Regions from separate parts of the Neisseria sp. HMSC03D10 genome, predicted to be linked through region 3. Evidence: predicted binding sites of a transcription regulator. Region 3 holds the regulator's gene; each other region holds the start of a gene.
The links. The regulator FNR, encoded in region 3, switches genes on or off when oxygen is low (the NO sensors DNR and NnrR bind a similar motif). The targets are predictions, from matches to a motif close to TTGATNNNNATCAA.
Positions count from the first base shown of each region.

Region 1: the regulator FNR is predicted to act here: its motif matches at 2,182-2,195, upstream of HMPREF3066_RS04950 (FeoA family protein).
Region 2: the regulator FNR is predicted to act here: its motif matches at 1,523-1,536, upstream of ccoN (cytochrome-c oxidase, cbb3-type subunit I).
Region 4: the regulator FNR is predicted to act here: its motif matches at 1,577-1,590, upstream of pflB (formate C-acetyltransferase).

Region 1 is NZ_KV789527.1:718-4,972, forward strand. It holds gene feoB (ferrous iron transporter B) at 1-1,535, opposite strand, end outside; gene HMPREF3066_RS04950 (FeoA family protein) at 1,707-1,973, opposite strand; gene HMPREF3066_RS04955 (NAD(P)H-hydrate epimerase) at 2,292-2,918, shown strand; gene HMPREF3066_RS04960 (sulfate ABC transporter substrate-binding protein) at 3,237-4,255, shown strand, end outside.
Region 2 is NZ_KV789497.1:33,164-37,418, reverse strand. It holds gene HMPREF3066_RS01850 (M61 family metallopeptidase) at 1-1,469, opposite strand, end outside; gene ccoN (cytochrome-c oxidase, cbb3-type subunit I) at 1,799-3,232, shown strand; gene ccoO (cytochrome-c oxidase, cbb3-type subunit II) at 3,256-3,867, shown strand; gene HMPREF3066_RS01835 (cbb3-type cytochrome oxidase subunit 3) at 3,872-4,042, shown strand; gene ccoP (cytochrome-c oxidase, cbb3-type subunit III) at 4,073-4,255, shown strand, end outside.
Region 3 is NZ_KV789517.1:63,596-67,850, forward strand. It holds gene HMPREF3066_RS03930 (ACP-like domain-containing protein) at 1-321, shown strand, start outside; gene HMPREF3066_RS03935 (DUF2238 domain-containing protein) at 416-1,036, opposite strand; gene HMPREF3066_RS03940 (MBL fold metallo-hydrolase) at 1,079-2,173, opposite strand; gene fnr (fumarate/nitrate reduction transcriptional regulator Fnr) at 2,253-2,987, opposite strand; gene hemN (oxygen-independent coproporphyrinogen III oxidase) at 3,131-4,255, shown strand, end outside.
Region 4 is NZ_KV789527.1:17,929-21,691, reverse strand. It holds gene bfr (bacterioferritin) at 335-799, shown strand; gene bfr (bacterioferritin) at 822-1,295, shown strand; gene pflB (formate C-acetyltransferase) at 1,713-3,763, shown strand, end outside.

The DNA.
Region 1 (4,255 bases), on a different contig from region 3:
GTGAAGCCCAGCGGGGCGAACAATGGTTGGATAGCGTGGCCGAGCATACCCGCCAAGCTGTAGTCGATTGCCGCGCCTGTTGCACCTGCGGGCGGTTGCGGCCAGCTTACCAAGCCCCACAAAACTACGGCAAGGGCGAAGATAATCGTACCGGCGCGTTTGAGGAAGGCTTTTACCCTGTCCCACAGGCTGGTCATGATGTGTTTGAAGTTGGGCGTGCGGAAAGTCGGCAGCTCCATCAAGAGCGGGAATTGCTGCACGTTGCCTTTCATACGCGCCAAGCGTTTCATGATATACGCTGCCAAGGCGGCAGACAGGATGCCTACGAGATAGAGGATGAACAGCGTCAGTCCTTGCAGGTTGAAAATCCCGCCTACGGTGCGATTAGGAATGACGGCGGCGATAATCAGCGCGTAAACGGGCAGCCGCGCGGAGCAGGTCAGCAGCGGGGCGACGGCGATGGTAACGAGGCGTTCGCGCGGGTCATTAATCGTACGCGCCGACATAACGGCGGGAACGGCACAGGCGAAACTCGACAGGAGCGGGATGAATGAGCGTCCGGACAGGCCGCTTTTCGCCATCACGTTATCCAGCAGGAAAGCCGCACGCGGCAGGTAGCCTGAGTCTTCCAAAAGCAGGATGAAGGCGAACAAAATCGTAATCTGCGGCACGAACACCAACACGCTGCCCATACCGGCAATGACGCCGTTGACGAGCAAGTCGCTGAGGATGCCCGGCTCCATGTTGGCGCCTATCCATTCGCCCAGCGCGGTAAAGCCGCCTTCGATGGCGTCCATAATCGGCGCCGCCCATGTGTAAACCGCTTGGAACACCATAAACAGGATGACCAGCAGCATAATTATGCCCCAGACGGGGTGCAGCACGATGTCGTCGAGTTTTTTGTGCCATGCGGGCAGCGTCATCTGGGTGCGTACCACTTGTGCCAAAATCGATTCGACTTCTTGATAAAGTTTGTCGCTCTCCAGCGCCTCGAGCGTGCGTTCGGCAGAAGCGGGGTTGGCGGGGAAAGAGCGTTTGCGCGGCAGCTTCGCCACGGCTTCGCGTACCGCCTGTACGCCCGACGCGCTCACTGCGACTGTTTCCAAAACAGGTGCATCCAACAACTCGCTCAGTTTGGCGGCATCAATATTCAAACCCCTTCTGCGGGCAACGTCGCTCATGTTCAGCGACACCACCATAGGCAGTCCCAGCGTTTTCAGTTCCAAAATCATGCGCAGGGTCATACGCAGGTTGGTCGCGTCGGCAACGGCGATGATGGCGTCGGGCGGAATGCCCAGCTTGCCTACGGCGACATCTTTCGCCACCGCTTCGTCGGGGCTGGTCGTGCGTAAGCTGTATGTGCCCGGCAGGTCGATAATGCGGACGGCCGCATCGTCGAGGAAGGCACCCTCGCGCTTATCGACCGTTACGCCCGGATAATTGGCAACCTTGGCATGTGCGCCGGTCAAACCGTTGAATAAAACGGTTTTGCCGCAGTTTGGCGCGCCAATCAAGGCAAAATAGCTTAGTTCCATGAATTGAACTCTCCTTTTTTGATTGTTTGATAAGTTTGGAGTGGGATTTGGGGGAAAGGTTTTGAAATTGTGTTTTCAGACGACCTAGGTCGTCTGAAAAGGATGGGGCGGTCAGATTAAATCCGCCTATGCCGCATTTTCAAAATAGAAGCCTGCCTGCGTGTACGGCGGTCAGCCGTCAATCACATGGCACATAATTTTTCCCGCCTCTTCCTGCCGTAACGAGAATTGCGACTGGTTGCCCAAACGTACGGCAAACGGGCCGCGTCCGAATCCGCCGACGGCAATCACTTGCAACGGCATTCCACTTGAAAAGCCCAAGTCGGCAAGGCGGCGTGTAACCAGCGGGTCGAGTTCGCCGAAAGTCGAATTGGGGACGATGGAGTCGATGTGCGCGACTGCGCCTTTACTGAGTTTTGACAAAGGTATGGCAGACATAGTGTGTTTTACTTTCGTTGTCGATTGAAAAAAGAGACGGCAAGTAAAGACGAATCAGACACAGGGTAGCCAGAGGCATATCCCAACGCCCGTCCCCGCAAAAGAAGTAGTTTTGATTGTTTATCACTTTGTTTAATTTTGATAATAAATCTTGTTAACGTAAAAATCAAATACAAAGCGACCAAGTTCTTGATTTTCAGACGACATATTGCGACAAATCAAAGAAAGCGAATGATTCGTTGTGAAAGTCAGGAAGGGCTATTGATAAGGTTTTCGTTTGGATGTTTTATGAAGGACTGAAGAGCAAAGGAGCGAATGATGAAAATCTACACCGCCGCAGAAATGCGCGAACACGAACAAATGGCAGTCGATAAAGGCACGACTTTCGAGCAACTGATGGAAAACGCGGGACAAGCCGCCGCGACTGATTTGCTGCGCAGCTTCCCCAAAGCAGGGCGCGCGTTAATCGTTTGCGGCAAGGGCAATAATGGCGGCGACGGTTTGGTTATCGCGCGCGTGTTGTCGGGGCATGATTGGCAGGTAGATGTCGCTTTCGTCTTGGGAGACAAACTGTCGTCGCTGGCGCAGTTGAATCAAGAGCGTTTGAATCATTTAGACGGTGTCAGCTTTATCCGCACCAATGAACTGGAAGGTTGTCTGAAAACAGGTTACGACCTCGTTATCGAAGGCATTTTCGGAACAGGCTTCAGCGGCGCATTGCCCGAAACAGCCGCCGCCGTCTGCCGCCTGCTGAACCAAGCCGACGGTTTCAAAATCGCGCTGGACATCCCGACCGGACTGAACTGCGACACCGGCGAAGCAGACAAAGACACCTTCCGCGCTGACCTGACCTACGCCTTCGCCGCCTACAAACCCGCGCATATGACTGATGCAGGCAAAGCATATTGCGGCGAAACCGTGTGTTTGGATATTGGGATAGAGTAGCCCTCTTCTGGGTTTAGATAAAAACGTCGTCTGAAAATATGGCTTTAGCAAAGTCTGCTCTGCCTGTTTTCAGACGACGTTGTTTTTGAGATTGGATATGGAATAAAGTCCTGCAATATGGAAGAAGCCGATACGATCGGAAAGTATATCGTGCAGAAAAACTTCCGAGTGCTTTAAATTCCCAATCGATATGAAATCATCGGGCATTGGCCGAATTTTGGGGTTTATAACCAAAATCGCTAAACCCGAAAGCAAACATTATTTCCGTCGTCTGAAACGTCGGTATAAAGTGTGCCTGTCAAATATTTGGAGAACAAAATGACTGTCCGCACAACCGCCCTTTTCGCCGCCGCCGTTTTAGCGGCATGCTCGCCGCAATCCGAACAAAACACCGCTTCACCGTCTTCTCCTGCGGCAGACGGCAAAGGTGTCAAACTGTTGAATGTTTCTTATGATGTGGCACGAGATTTTTATAAGGAATACAACCCTTTGTTTGTCAAAGAATATCAAAGCAAACACAAGGGCGCAGACATAGACATTCAACAGTCGCACGGCGGTTCCAGCAAGCAGGCATTGTCTGTTGCCAACGGCCTGGCGGCGGATGTCGTTACCATGAACCAGACTTCTGACATCGATTTGTTGGCTCAAAAAGGGCTGATTAAACCCGATTGGGCAAAACGTCTGCCGGACAATGCCGTTCCCTATACCAGCGTAACCGTTTTCCTTGTCCGCAAAGGCAATCCCAAACAAATCAAAGACTGGAACGACTTGGCGAAAGACGGTGTCAAAATCGTACTTGCCAACCCGAAAACTTCCGGCAATGGCCGCTATGCTTTCCTTGGCGCATACGCTTACGGTTTGAAAGCCAACAACGGCGATGAAGCCAAAGCGCAGGAATTTGCCGCTTCCGTCCTGAAAAACACGCCTGTGTTTGAAAACGGCGGACGTGCCGCCACGACAACATTCAGTCAGCGCAATATCGGCGACGTTTTGGTTACCTTTGAAAACGAGGCGAATCACGTCAGTAAAAAACTGACCCAAGATCAGTTTGAAATCGTTTATCCGAGCTATACCATTCTGTCTGAAACCCCTGTTGCCGTTGTGGACAGCGTTGCCGACAAGAAAGGTACGCAGGAAGCCGCTAAGGAATATTTGGAATATCTATGGAGCAAACCCGCGCAGGAGCTTGCCGCCAAACTCTACCTGCGTCCGCGCAATGCCGAAGTCTTCGCCGCACACAAAGCAGATTTCCCCGAAATCGAAACCTTCAGCCCCAACGAAAAATTCGGTACATGGGATGAAATCATGAAAAAATTCTTCGCTGACGGCGGTTTGGT
Region 2 (4,255 bases), on a different contig from region 3:
AACCTGGCACCGAAGTCGGACGCGGGGGCGGGCGTTTCGGTTGGCGGTTCGGGCAGGAATGCGCCGCCGTGGCTGCGCGGTTGTGCCTGCCATTGCAGTCCGATGCCTATGGTGGCGAGGAGTTCGGCAAGGGGCAGGTCGGCGGTGGAGTAGAGGGTCGTCTGAAAAAAGTCTTTGAGGTCTAGGCCGGTAAACGCTTGGCAACGGGCTTGCCATTGTTTTTCAGGGATGCCTTGCCGGGTGTCCAGCCAATCGCGGTAGTGTTGCCGCATGACGCTGTCGAGGGTGTGTCGTCCGCTGCTTTTGTTGCGGATGGCGAGGTCGAGGCAGAGGGCGGCGAGTGCGCCTTTTTGGTAGTAGCTGACGATGGCGTTGGGGCTGTTTTCGTCTTGTTTGTAGAATTTGTTCCAAGCGGTGAAGCTCGATTCGGCAAGGCTTTGTTTCAGACGACCTTTGGTTTGCTGCACGCGGGTGATGCTTTGGGCGAGCAGGCGCAGGTAGGCTTCGGGGGCGATGGTGCGGCTTCGGGCGAGGAAAAGGTCGTCGTAGTATGAGGTGATGCCTTCAAATGCCCAGAGTTGCTCGGTGTAGTTTTCACGGTCGAGGTCGTAGGGGGCGAAGGCGGCGGGTTTGATGGATTTGACGTTCCAGGCGTGGAAGTATTCGTGTGAGAACAGTCCGAGCAGTTGGGTGTAGGCGTCGTTGGCGTCGGTCATGCCGTGCGGCGGCAGGCTGTGGCGGTCGGCGAGCAGGGCGGTGCTGCTGATGTGTTCCAGTCCGCCGTAGATGTTGTCGCCGACGTGGAGCAGGAAGAGGTAATGGGTGAACGGGGCAGGGGAGGGGAACATGGCCAGTTCGGTTTCGCAGATTGTGCGGATGTCTGACACGAGGCGGTCGCGGTCGAAATCGGGGTAGTGGCCGCTCAAGGCGATGCGGTGCGGGATGCCGCCGGCTTCGAAATCGAGAAATTCGATGTTGCCCAGTTCGACAGGGTGGTCGATTAAATCGTGGTAGGAGGTCGTCTGAAAGCTGTGGACGTCGGTTTGGGGCAGGGTGGTGGCAATCCGCCATGTTTTCGGCAGGATGGGAAATTCGATTTGGTGCGCGCTGTTTTCTTGTCCGTTTACCTGCAAAAACAGGCACGCGCCGTCAAAAAACCCGCGTTCGGCAGTCAGAAACGAGCCGCGGACGGACAGGTCGTAGGCGTAAACGGTGTAGTAAATTTCCCACTCGCCGGACTGCGGGGCGGTGCGCCACCGATTTTTTTTGACTTGGGTCAGATGGATATATTCTCCATTGCAAAAGGCGCGGATGGTGGTGATGTGGCGGGAGAAGTCGCGTATCAGATAGCTGCCGGGAACCCAGTTCGGCAGGCTGATTTCTGTTTCCAAATCATGTTCTTGTCGGAAGGTTAGGCGGATGTGCCACTCGTGGGCGAGCGGGTTGGGGGTGATTTTGTAATTAATCATGACTATTAATGTATTTGTTAAATTTTATGAATAAAAAGGTCGAATTATGCAGCTTGATTTATATCGATAAAGTCCCTTTCAAAAGGGAGGCTTGAAAAAATAAAGTGGAGCTGTAGGGGAGGTTGTTAAATAATAATATGATTATAAAGTAAAAAATATAAAAAATCGATAAAGCCGCCAGATGGAGTGAAATGTAATTCCGCTTGGCTAGGCTTGTCTTATATGTTAAATTTAGAAAAATTTAAACCTAGCCCTTATTGCGTTTGTTCAAAACGCATACGGCAAAGTGAGATAAAAAATTTTTATTCCCATAATTCATGGAGACTCTCATGGACACACAAACTTATAACTACAAAGTGGTGCGCCAGTTCGCCATCATGACCGTAGTTTGGGGTATTGTGGGCATGTTGGTCGGTGTCATCGTTGCCGCCCAATTGTTCGCCCCGGCCCTTGATTTATCAGATGTCGGCCCTTGGTTCCACTTCGGCCGCCTGCGTCCGTTGCACACCAATGCGGTGATTTTTGCGTTCGGCGGTTGCGGTCTGATGGGTACATCATACTACGTTGTTCAACGTACCTGTAATGCACGCCTGTTCGGCGGTTGGCTGCCGGCATTTACCTTCTGGGGCTGGCAGGCAGTTATCGTTGCGGCAATCGTCAGCCTGCCTTTGGGTTATACCCAAGCTAAAGAGTATGCCGAATTGGAATGGCCTATCGACATCCTGATCGCTTTGGTTTGGATTGCTTACGCCATCGTATTCTTCGGTACGATTGCCAAACGTAAAATCAAACATATCTACGTTGCCAACTGGTTCTACGGCGGTTTCATTTTGGCCGTTGCTCTGTTGCACATCGTCAATAACCTGAGCATTCCTGCGGGCTTCATGAAATCCTATCCGGTTTATGCGGGCGCAATCGATGCTATGGTTCAATGGTGGTATGGCCACAATGCCGTAGGTTTCTTCCTGACCGCAGGCTTCTTGGGCATGATGTACTACTTCGTGCCGAAACAAGCAGGTCGTCCGGTTTACTCTTACCGCCTGTCCGTCGTCCACTTCTGGGCTTTGATTTTCACCTACATGTGGGCAGGTTCCCACCACTTGCACTATACCGCGCTGCCTGACTGGACTCAGTCCTTGGGTATGGTGTTGTCCCTGATTCTGTTCGCACCTTCTTGGGGCGGTATGATCAACGGTATCATGACCTTGTCCGGCGCATGGGACAAACTGCGTACCGACCCTATCTTGAAATTCTTGATCGTTTCTCTGTCCTTCTACGGTATGTCCACCTTCGAAGGTCCGATGATGTCCATTAAAACCGTCAACGCTTTGAGCCACTACACTGACTGGACCGTTGCACACGTTCATGCCGGCGCATTGGGCTGGGTGGGCTTCGTGACCATTGGTTCCGTGTACTACATGATTCCCCGCCTGTTCGGTAAAAATGAAATGTACAGCACCAAATTGGTGGAAGCACACTTCTGGATTGCGACCATCGGCGTGGTTCTGTATATCGCCTCCATGTGGATTGCAGGGGTATTGCAAGGTCTGATGTGGGGTTCTTTGAATGCGGACGGTACTTTGACCTACTCGTTTGTAGAGTCAGTTAAACGCACCATGCCTTTCTACATGATTCGTTTCACCGGCGGCCTGCTGTACCTGAGCGGTATGTGTATCATGGCATACAACGTTTACCGTACGGCCATCAGTGGCAAAGCGGTTGATGCCGAGATTCCCGCGGTGTCTCAAACCCAGCACCACTAAAAACATAAGAAAAGGCTACCAAAATGAAATTACAACAATTAGCTGAAGAAAAAGTCGGCGTCCTGATTGTATTTACCCTGCTTGTAGTCAGCGTAGGCCTGTTGATTGAAGCCGTGCCGCTGTTCTTTACTAAAGCTGTCACCAAGCCTATAGAAGGTGTGAAACCTTATAATGCTTTGCAAGTGGCTGGTCGCGACATCTATATCCGTGAGGGTTGTTACAACTGTCACTCTCAAATGATCCGTCCGTTCCGTGCGGAAACCGAACGTTACGGCCACTACTCCGTTGCCGGCGAGTCTGTTTATGACCATCCGTTCCAATGGGGTTCCAAACGTACCGGTCCGGACTTGGCACGTGTCGGCGGCCGCTATTCCGACGAATGGCACCGCATCCACCTGCTGAATCCGCGCGACGTTGTGCCGGAGTCCAATATGCCCGCTTTCCCATGGCTTGCCCGCAACAAAGTCGATGCCGAAGCAACCGTGGCGCATATGAAAGCCCTGCGTAAAGTCGGTACGCCTTACAGCGACGAAGAGATTGCCAAAGCGCCTGAAGCCTTGGAAAACAAATCGGAGCTGGATGCGGTGATTGCATACCTGCAAGGCTTAGGCTTGGCATTGAAAAACGTAAGGTAACATCATGGACGTAAACTGGGCCCGCTCGCTCTTTACTGTTTGGGTTTTTATCAGCTTTATCTTAGTGCTTTATATCGTTTTCAACCGACGCAATAAAAAGAACTACGATGATGCCGCCAACAGTATTTTCGAAAATGATGAGGATAAAGAGTCGTCTGAAAAAGACGGGCGATAACAGTTTAGTCCGTGATCACGGAGCAAAATAATGAACACAGCAACCCAATTTACCAGCAATTTCTGGAATATATACATTGCAGTCATCGTCGTGCTCAGCTTTATCGGCTTGGCATGGCTGCTGCTTTCCCAAAACGTTGTGAAGCGTCCTAAAAAGGGCGAAGAGGTCAAAACGACAGGCCATCAATGGGACGGTATCGAAGAATACAACAAC
Region 3 (4,255 bases):
ATGACTGCCGCTGCTGCTCCTGCTGGCTACGTTCCTTACAAATGCGACAACGGTAAAAAACTGAATGTCGTTTACGAATTTGACCGCAGTGGTAATGCAGTTGGCGCATCTGCAAATGCAGCCGGTAAACAAATCAGCCTGCGCGTTGACAAACGTCAATCAGACAGCACCGGTACAACCTTCACCAACAAACGCGGCTTCTCTATGTCTGCCGGTTACATCGACAAAAACACCCACACCACTTCTGAAGTTGTGGGCGTAACCGACTCACGCAACCGCTTCATCGTGAAAAACTGCGAACCCGTTAACATCGACCGTTAATTTACAACGAATGATTTAAGCTTCTTTAAGGTCGTCTGAAAACCGAAATAAGGTTTCAGACGACCTATTGTTTTTCCCATTTCTTTAAAACCTGTCAACCTGTTTTCAAACGCTTATCCGGTCGTGTCAATATAAACACTACCAGTGACGTTAACGCGCCTAGCGTATCAGCGAGCATGTCTTTTTGCGCATCCCAAATATTGCCTTGCGAACCGAGTACTTCCAAACCTGCTTCGCCGCCGTCAATCACCGCATACTGCCATTCGATGATTTCGTAAGCCGCTGCCACGCTCATGATGAAGAACAAGGAGAAAAACAGGGCAAGCGCAGGACGGCAGAGTTTACGGCGCAACAGCCATTCTGCCATCGGATAGGCGTAGAAACCGATGATGTAGTGTCCGACGCGGTCAAAATGGTTGCGTCCTTCGCCTAAAAACGGCGCAAGCAGGCGGTTTGCCCAATCGAAGGGCACATCGGCGAAAGTGTAGTAAGAACCGATGGTATGCATAATCAGCCAGAAACTCATGAATACATAAGCCAGATTACTGAAACGGAAACAGCGGTAGGTAGCGATGAGTGCGATAAATACGATCGAAACAGGAATGATTTCGGCGTACCAAACAGCGCGGTCGGACGGATTGACACCCGACCAGACGATGAGTAAAGCAATGAAAACTGTGAATAATAAAGGGATAACATGCGAAGTTTTTTGCATAAGAATTTCTTTGTATTAAATTAATAAAAATGATGGAAATTTTCAATAAACTGTGCAGCAGCTTGATTCTAAAGGCTCTGCGAACCAGTCTTGCGTGGTGGTATCGGCATCGAAGACTTGCCCCATCAGCGGGATCAACGGATTCACGCCCAAACTGCGTGCCAGCGGGATGCTTTGCAGCAGGGGTTCGTTCCAAGCGTGCAGTGCCATGGCGTAGGCGCCCCAGTGGATGGGCATGAAGCGTTTGGGAGCAAGCTGTGCGGCATAGCGGGCGGTTTGCTCGGGGAAGAGGTGATTGTTGGGCCAATGTTCGCTGTATTGCCCGTTTTCGATGAACGCGATATCGAACCCGTTGAATTTTTCGGCGATTTTGTCGAAATGGCTGCCTTGTGCCGAGTCGCCGTGAAAATAGAATTTTTCGCTGCCGTGTTCGATGGCAAAGCTGGACCACAGGGCTTGGTTGTGGTCGGTCAGGGTTCGGGATGAATCGTGACGGGCAGGTAGTGCGGTGTAGCGGATGCCGTTGCGTTCGGTACTTTGCCACCAATCGAGTTCGGTAATGCGCTCTTGCGGCACGCCCCATTTTTTCAGCAGTACGCCCATGCCGAGTGAGACGATGAAATGGCTGTTGCCTTTTGAATTGAGTGCCTGCACGCTGTCTTTTTCGAGGTGGTCGTAGTGGCTGTGTGAAATCAGGATGACATCGACGGGCGGCAGTTCGTCGATTTCTGAGGGGGCAGGCTGGAAGCGTTTCATGGTGATGGGGATGGGGGAGACGGAATTGCCGAAAACGGGATCGGTAATGACGGTTTGTCCGCCGATCCGCATCAATAGGGTGGAATGTCCGAACCAGACGAAACGGCTTTTCCCTTCGGGTGCGGCAAGGAAGGTTTGCCAATCGGGTTTGACGGTAGGCAGAGGTTTGGGCGGGCGCGTTGCCTGCGGGTCGGTCAGGATCTTCCAAAATGCGCCGGTCAGGCCGGTCGGTTTCTGCTGCGGTTCGGGGTTGAAGAAGGTTTGCGTTTTCGGGTCATAATGGTCACTTGCGGGGTAAACGGGATGTTGGTCGGGATAGAGCCAGTAGGCGAGCAGGGCGCAGACAGCGGTCAAGGCAATGAGTTTTTTCTTGTGTTTCATAATTGGATTTTATGAAGAAGGTCGTCTGAAAATTTTTCAGACGACCTTGGGTTTTGTTTGAAAATGGTCTCGGTATCCATCAGATGGCGTGCGAACAGCCGGACACCATTTTTTTGAGGGCTTGCGAGTCGAGGATTTTGATGTGCTTGTGTTCGACCGAAATCAAGCCTTCGTGGTGGAATTTGGAGAGCGTGCGGCTGACGGTTTCGAGTTTCAGCCCCAAATAGCTGCCGATTTCTTCGCGCGACATCCGCAGAATGAAATCGTTGGCGGCAAATCCGCGCGAGTAAAGGCGTTGGGACAGGTTAAGCAAAAACGCCGCCAGACGTTCTTCGGCGCGCATATTGCCCAAAAGCAGCATCACGCCTTGGTCGCGCACGATTTCGCGGCTCATCAACCGGAAAAAATGACTTCTCAGACTGGGGATGTTGTGTCCCAGCTCTTCGATGTGGGTGAAGGGCAGCTCACACACTTCGCTGTCTTCCAAAGCCACCGCGTCGCAGCTGTGGACATGGGAGCAAATGCCGTCCATGCCGATGAGTTCGCCGGACATAAAAAAGCCGGTAACCTGATCGCGACCGTCCTGACTGGCAACCGTGGTTTTGAAAAAACCGGCACGGATGGCAAACAGCGACGCGAAAGGCTCACCGGTGCGGAACAGATATTCACCCTTCTTCAAGCGGCGGCTCTGTCGGATGACCGCGTCCAATTGTGCAAACTCATTGGGCAAAAGCCCGACAGGCAGGCAGAGTTCACGCAGCGAACAGGAAGAACACAGGGTTTTCATCTGATGCATAGCATTGTGTGTGGTCATAAAACACCCTTAAAATTAAGGTTTTTATCCTGTCATGATTACGTAAGTTATTGACACATATCAAGACAGGTTTATCATACTGTGGCATTCTACCAAACTATCCGAAAATTGCCTAACTTCATTACTCTAATCACGCACACGCCATGAAAGTAATACCGATACAAAATAATCACAATAGAAACGATGACAAGCCTGAGTTCGACCGCGAACTCATCGCCAGCCTTCCTTCCAGCGGTCCGCGCTACACTTCCTACCCCACAGCCGACCGTTTTCATGACGGATTTCGCGAAGCCGAATATATCAATGCCTTGAATCAGCGCGGTATGGGGGCTTTGAACAAGCCCCTTTCGCTTTATATCCACATCCCCTTCTGCAACACCATCTGTTACTACTGCGGCTGCAATAAAATCATCACCAAAGACAAAAGCCGCGCCGATGCCTACATCGAATACCTTGAAAAAGAAATGGAGCTGCTCGCCCCGCATCTGGGTGGACGGCATCAGCTTGCGCAACTGCACTTCGGCGGCGGTACGCCGACTTTCTTGAGCGACGACCAAATCGAACGCGTATTCCGCATGATACGCAAACATTTCCAACTTATCCCCGGCGGCGAATACTCCATCGAAATCGACCCGCGCAAAGTCAGCCGCGAAACCGTCCTCATGCTCGGCAAGCTCGGCTTCAACCGCATGAGCGTCGGCATTCAGGACTTTGATCCCAAAGTGCAGGCAGCAGTCAACCGTATCCAAAGCTACGATGAAACCAAAGAAGTCATCGATGCCGCCCGCGAAGCAGGGTTCAAATCCGTCAGCGTCGATTTGATTTACGGCTTGCCGCACCAAACCGCCGAAAGCATCAAAACCACCATCGACACTGTCTTGTCGCTCGATCCCGACCGCCTTGCCCTTTATCACTACGCCCACCTGCCGCATATCTTCAAGCCGCAACGCCGCATCGATACCGAAGCCGTTCCCGGCAGCGAAGAAAAACTCGATATGCTGCAATACTGCGTCCAAACCCTGACCGAACGCGGCTACGTCTTCATCGGTATGGACCACTTCGCCAAACCCGATGACGAACTTTCCATCGCCCTCAAAGAAGGCTTCCTCCAGCGCAACTTCCAAGGCTACTCGACCTACGCGGACTGCGATTTAGTTGCCATCGGCGTATCCTCCATCGGCAAAATCGGCAGCACCTACTCCCAAAACGAACGCGACATCGACGCCTACTATGCCGCGCTCGATGCAGGACACCTGCCCATCATGCGC
Region 4 (3,763 bases), on a different contig from region 3:
TTAAAGTTAATCCACTATAAAAGCATTTGAGAATAATTAATAATAAAATTTGATTGGGTTTTGTAATTTATTTGCTTTTATTTATGGTTAAAGAGTGTAAATATTTTTGAATGTTGAAATGGATTCTTAATACCAATGACAATAAATATCTATATAAAACAAGATATTGAATTTTCAGACGACCTTTTAAGGCTTCTGTTTCTTTTGATAATTGTTTGTATTTTAAATAGAAAATTTGTCAAGCGTCAGGCTTTTGCATACAATTCAGCCATCAAGAAACAACACGCAATGTTTTTTACAGACACTTTACAATTTCAAAGAAAGAGAAAGAATTATGCAAGGCAATCAAGCTGTTATCGATTATATGAACGAACTGTTGTCCGGCGAGCTGGCTGCACGCGATCAATACTTCATCCACTCACGCCTGTACTCCGAATGGGGCTACAACAAACTGTTCGAACGTTTGAATCATGAGATGGAAGAAGAAACCACCCACGCCGAAGACTTCATCCGCCGTATCCTGATGCTGGGCGGTACGCCTAAAATGACCCGTGCCGAACTGAACATCGGTACCGACGTGATTTCCTGCCTGAAAGCAGATTTGAACACCGAATACGAAGTACGCGATGCTTTGAAAAAAGGCATCAAACTGTGCGAAGAAGCACAAGACTACGTTACCCGTGATTTGATGATTGCCCAGTTGAAAGACACTGAAGAAGATCACGCCCACTGGCTGGAACAACAACTGCGTCTGATCGAGCTCGTCGGCGAAGGCAACTACTACCAAAGCCAACTGTAATTAAGCGTATAAGGAGCTGAAAATGAAAGGCGATCGCTTAGTTATCCGCGAGCTGAACAAAAACTTGGGCTTGCTCTTGGTTACCATCAACCAATACTTCCTGCATGCCCGCATTTTGAAAAACTGGGGCTTTGAAGAATTGGGCGAACATTTCTTCAAACAGTCCATCCGCGAAATGAAATCCGCAGACGATTTGATCGAGCGTATTTTGTTCTTGGAAGGCCTGCCTAACCTGCAAGAATTGGGCAAGCTGCTGATCGGCGAATCAACTGAGGAAATCCTGTCCTGCGATTTGACGAAAGAACAGGAAAAACACGATGCCCTCATCGCTGCCATCGCCATCGCGGAACAACAGCAAGACTACGTCAGCCGTGATTTGTTGGAAAAACAAAAAGACATCAACGAAGAACACATCGACTGGCTCGAAACCCAGCAGGAGTTGATCGGCAAAGTCGGTTTGCCGAACTACCTGCAAACAGCGGCGCAAGAGGACTAAAACACAAACCACTGCCAAATATAGCAGTCCCTGCACCCATAAACGGCATATCTTTTCGGATATGCCGTTTTTCTTTTCATCAAGCTCGTCTGAAAAACAGTATTTCAGTTTTTCAGACGACTTACCTTCTTCTAAAGAATATGTAACCCCATGAAACCCCAACCCCATACAAAAGCCCTGAAAACCGGACAAGTTTTCAGGGCTTAATTTTATATTCTACACTTGTTTACACGCTAAAGGCTTGAAAAATAAAATGTAGTTTTAAGTAATAACTGTTCTCATTGATGTAAGTCAAAAAAATATCGGGTAAGCGTTCACATCTCCGCCAATCGTTACACTTCATAGAGCTAAAGTGCTATTCTGCAAAGGTAAATTTCTTCTACCTATAAATTCTATCTGACAAATTAGGAGCTTGATATGTCAACCGATGTACAGCAACGCCCTGCCGCTTGGGAAGGTTTTGTCGGCGGTAATTGGGAAACCAATGTCGACGTGCGCGATTTTATTCAGAAAAACTACACGCCTTATGAAGGCGATGCGTCTTTCCTCGCGCCTGCGACCGAGGCGACGACCAAACTGTGGGCGGACGTGATGGAAGGCATCAAAGTCGAAAACCGCACACACGAACCTTACAAAATCGACGCGCAAATCGTGTCCGGCATTACCAGCCATGCGCCGGGCTATATCAATAAAGATTTGGAAACCATCGTCGGCCTGCAAACAGACGAGCCTCTGAAACGCTCGATCATGCCGTTTGGCGGTTTGAAAATGGTACAAGACGCGTGCAAAGTGTACAACGTCGAGTTGAACCCCGAAGTCAGCGAAATCTTCACCAAATACCGCAAAACCCATAATCAAGGCGTGTTTGACGTTTATACGCCCGACATCCGCCGTTGCCGCAAATCCGGTGTGATTACCGGCTTGCCGGACGCTTACGGTCGCGGCCGCATTATCGGTGACTACCGTCGTGTGGCATTGTACGGTATCGACTTCTTGATGAAAGACAAATTCAACCAGTTCAACTCGCTGCAAGCCGATTTGGAAAACGGCGTGGATTTGGAAGAAGTTATCCGCCGCCGCGAAGAAATCAACGAACAATACAAAGCCTTGGGTCAAATGAAAGAAATGGCAGCCTCTTACGGCTACGACATTTCCGGTCCTGCGAGAAATGCACAAGAAGCCATCCAATGGACTTACTTCGGCTACCTTGCCGCCGTTAAATCGCAAAACGGCGCCGCCATGTCGTTCGGTCGCGTGTCTTCATTCTTGGACATCTACATCGAGCGCGACCTGAAAAACGGCGTAATTACCGAAACCCAAGCGCAAGAATTTATCGACCATTTGGTGATGAAACTGCGTATGGTCCGTTTCCTGCGCACGCCCGAATACGACCAACTCTTCTCCGGCGACCCGATTTGGGCAACCGAATCCATCGGCGGTATGGGTTTAGACGGCCGCACGCTGGTAACCCGCACCAACTTCCGCGTGCTGCACACCCTGTACAACATGGGTCCATCTCCCGAACCGAATATCACCGTGTTGTGGTCCGAACAACTGCCGCAAGGCTTTAAAGAATTTTGCGCCAAAGTGTCCATCGACACCTCGTCCATCCAATATGAAAACGACGATTTGATGCGTCCGGATTTCAACAGCGACGACTACGCCATTGCCTGCTGCGTCAGCCCGATGGTGGTCGGCAAACAAATGCAGTTCTTCGGCGCACGCGCCAACTTGGCGAAAACCCTGCTGTACGCAATCAACGGCGGCGTGGACGAAAAATCTAAAGACCAAGTCGGTCCGAAAACCGAACCGATTATGGACGAAGTCTTGGACTACGACACTGTCTTTGCACGCATGGACAAATTCATGGATTGGCTGGCCACCCAATACGTTACCGCGTTGAACATCATCCATTACATGCACGACAAATACAGCTACGAAGCCGCGTTGATGGCGCTGCACGACCGCGACGTGAAACGCACTATGGCTTGCGGTATCGCCGGTTTGTCTGTGGCCGCCGACTCGCTGTCCGCCATCAAATACGCCAAAGTCAAACCGATTCGCGACGAAAACGGTATTGCCGTCGACTTTGAAATCGAAGGCGAATATCCGCAGTTCGGTAACAACGACGACCGCGTGGACGATATTGCCTGCGATTTGGTGGAACGCTTCATGAAAAAAGTGGCGACCCACAAAACTTACCGCAACGCGACGCCGACTCAGTCCGTGTTGACCATTACCTCCAACGTCGTGTACGGTAAAAAAACCGGCAACACGCCGGACGGCCGTCGCGCAGGCGCACCGTTCGGTCCGGGCGCTAATCCGATGCACGGCCGCGATGTCAACGGCGCCGTCGCTTCGCTGACCTCCGTAGCCAAACTGCCGTTCGAGTTTGCCAAAGATGGTATTTCCTACACCTTCTCCATCGTGCCGGGTGCATTGGGTAAAGACGAAAATTCCCGCGAACG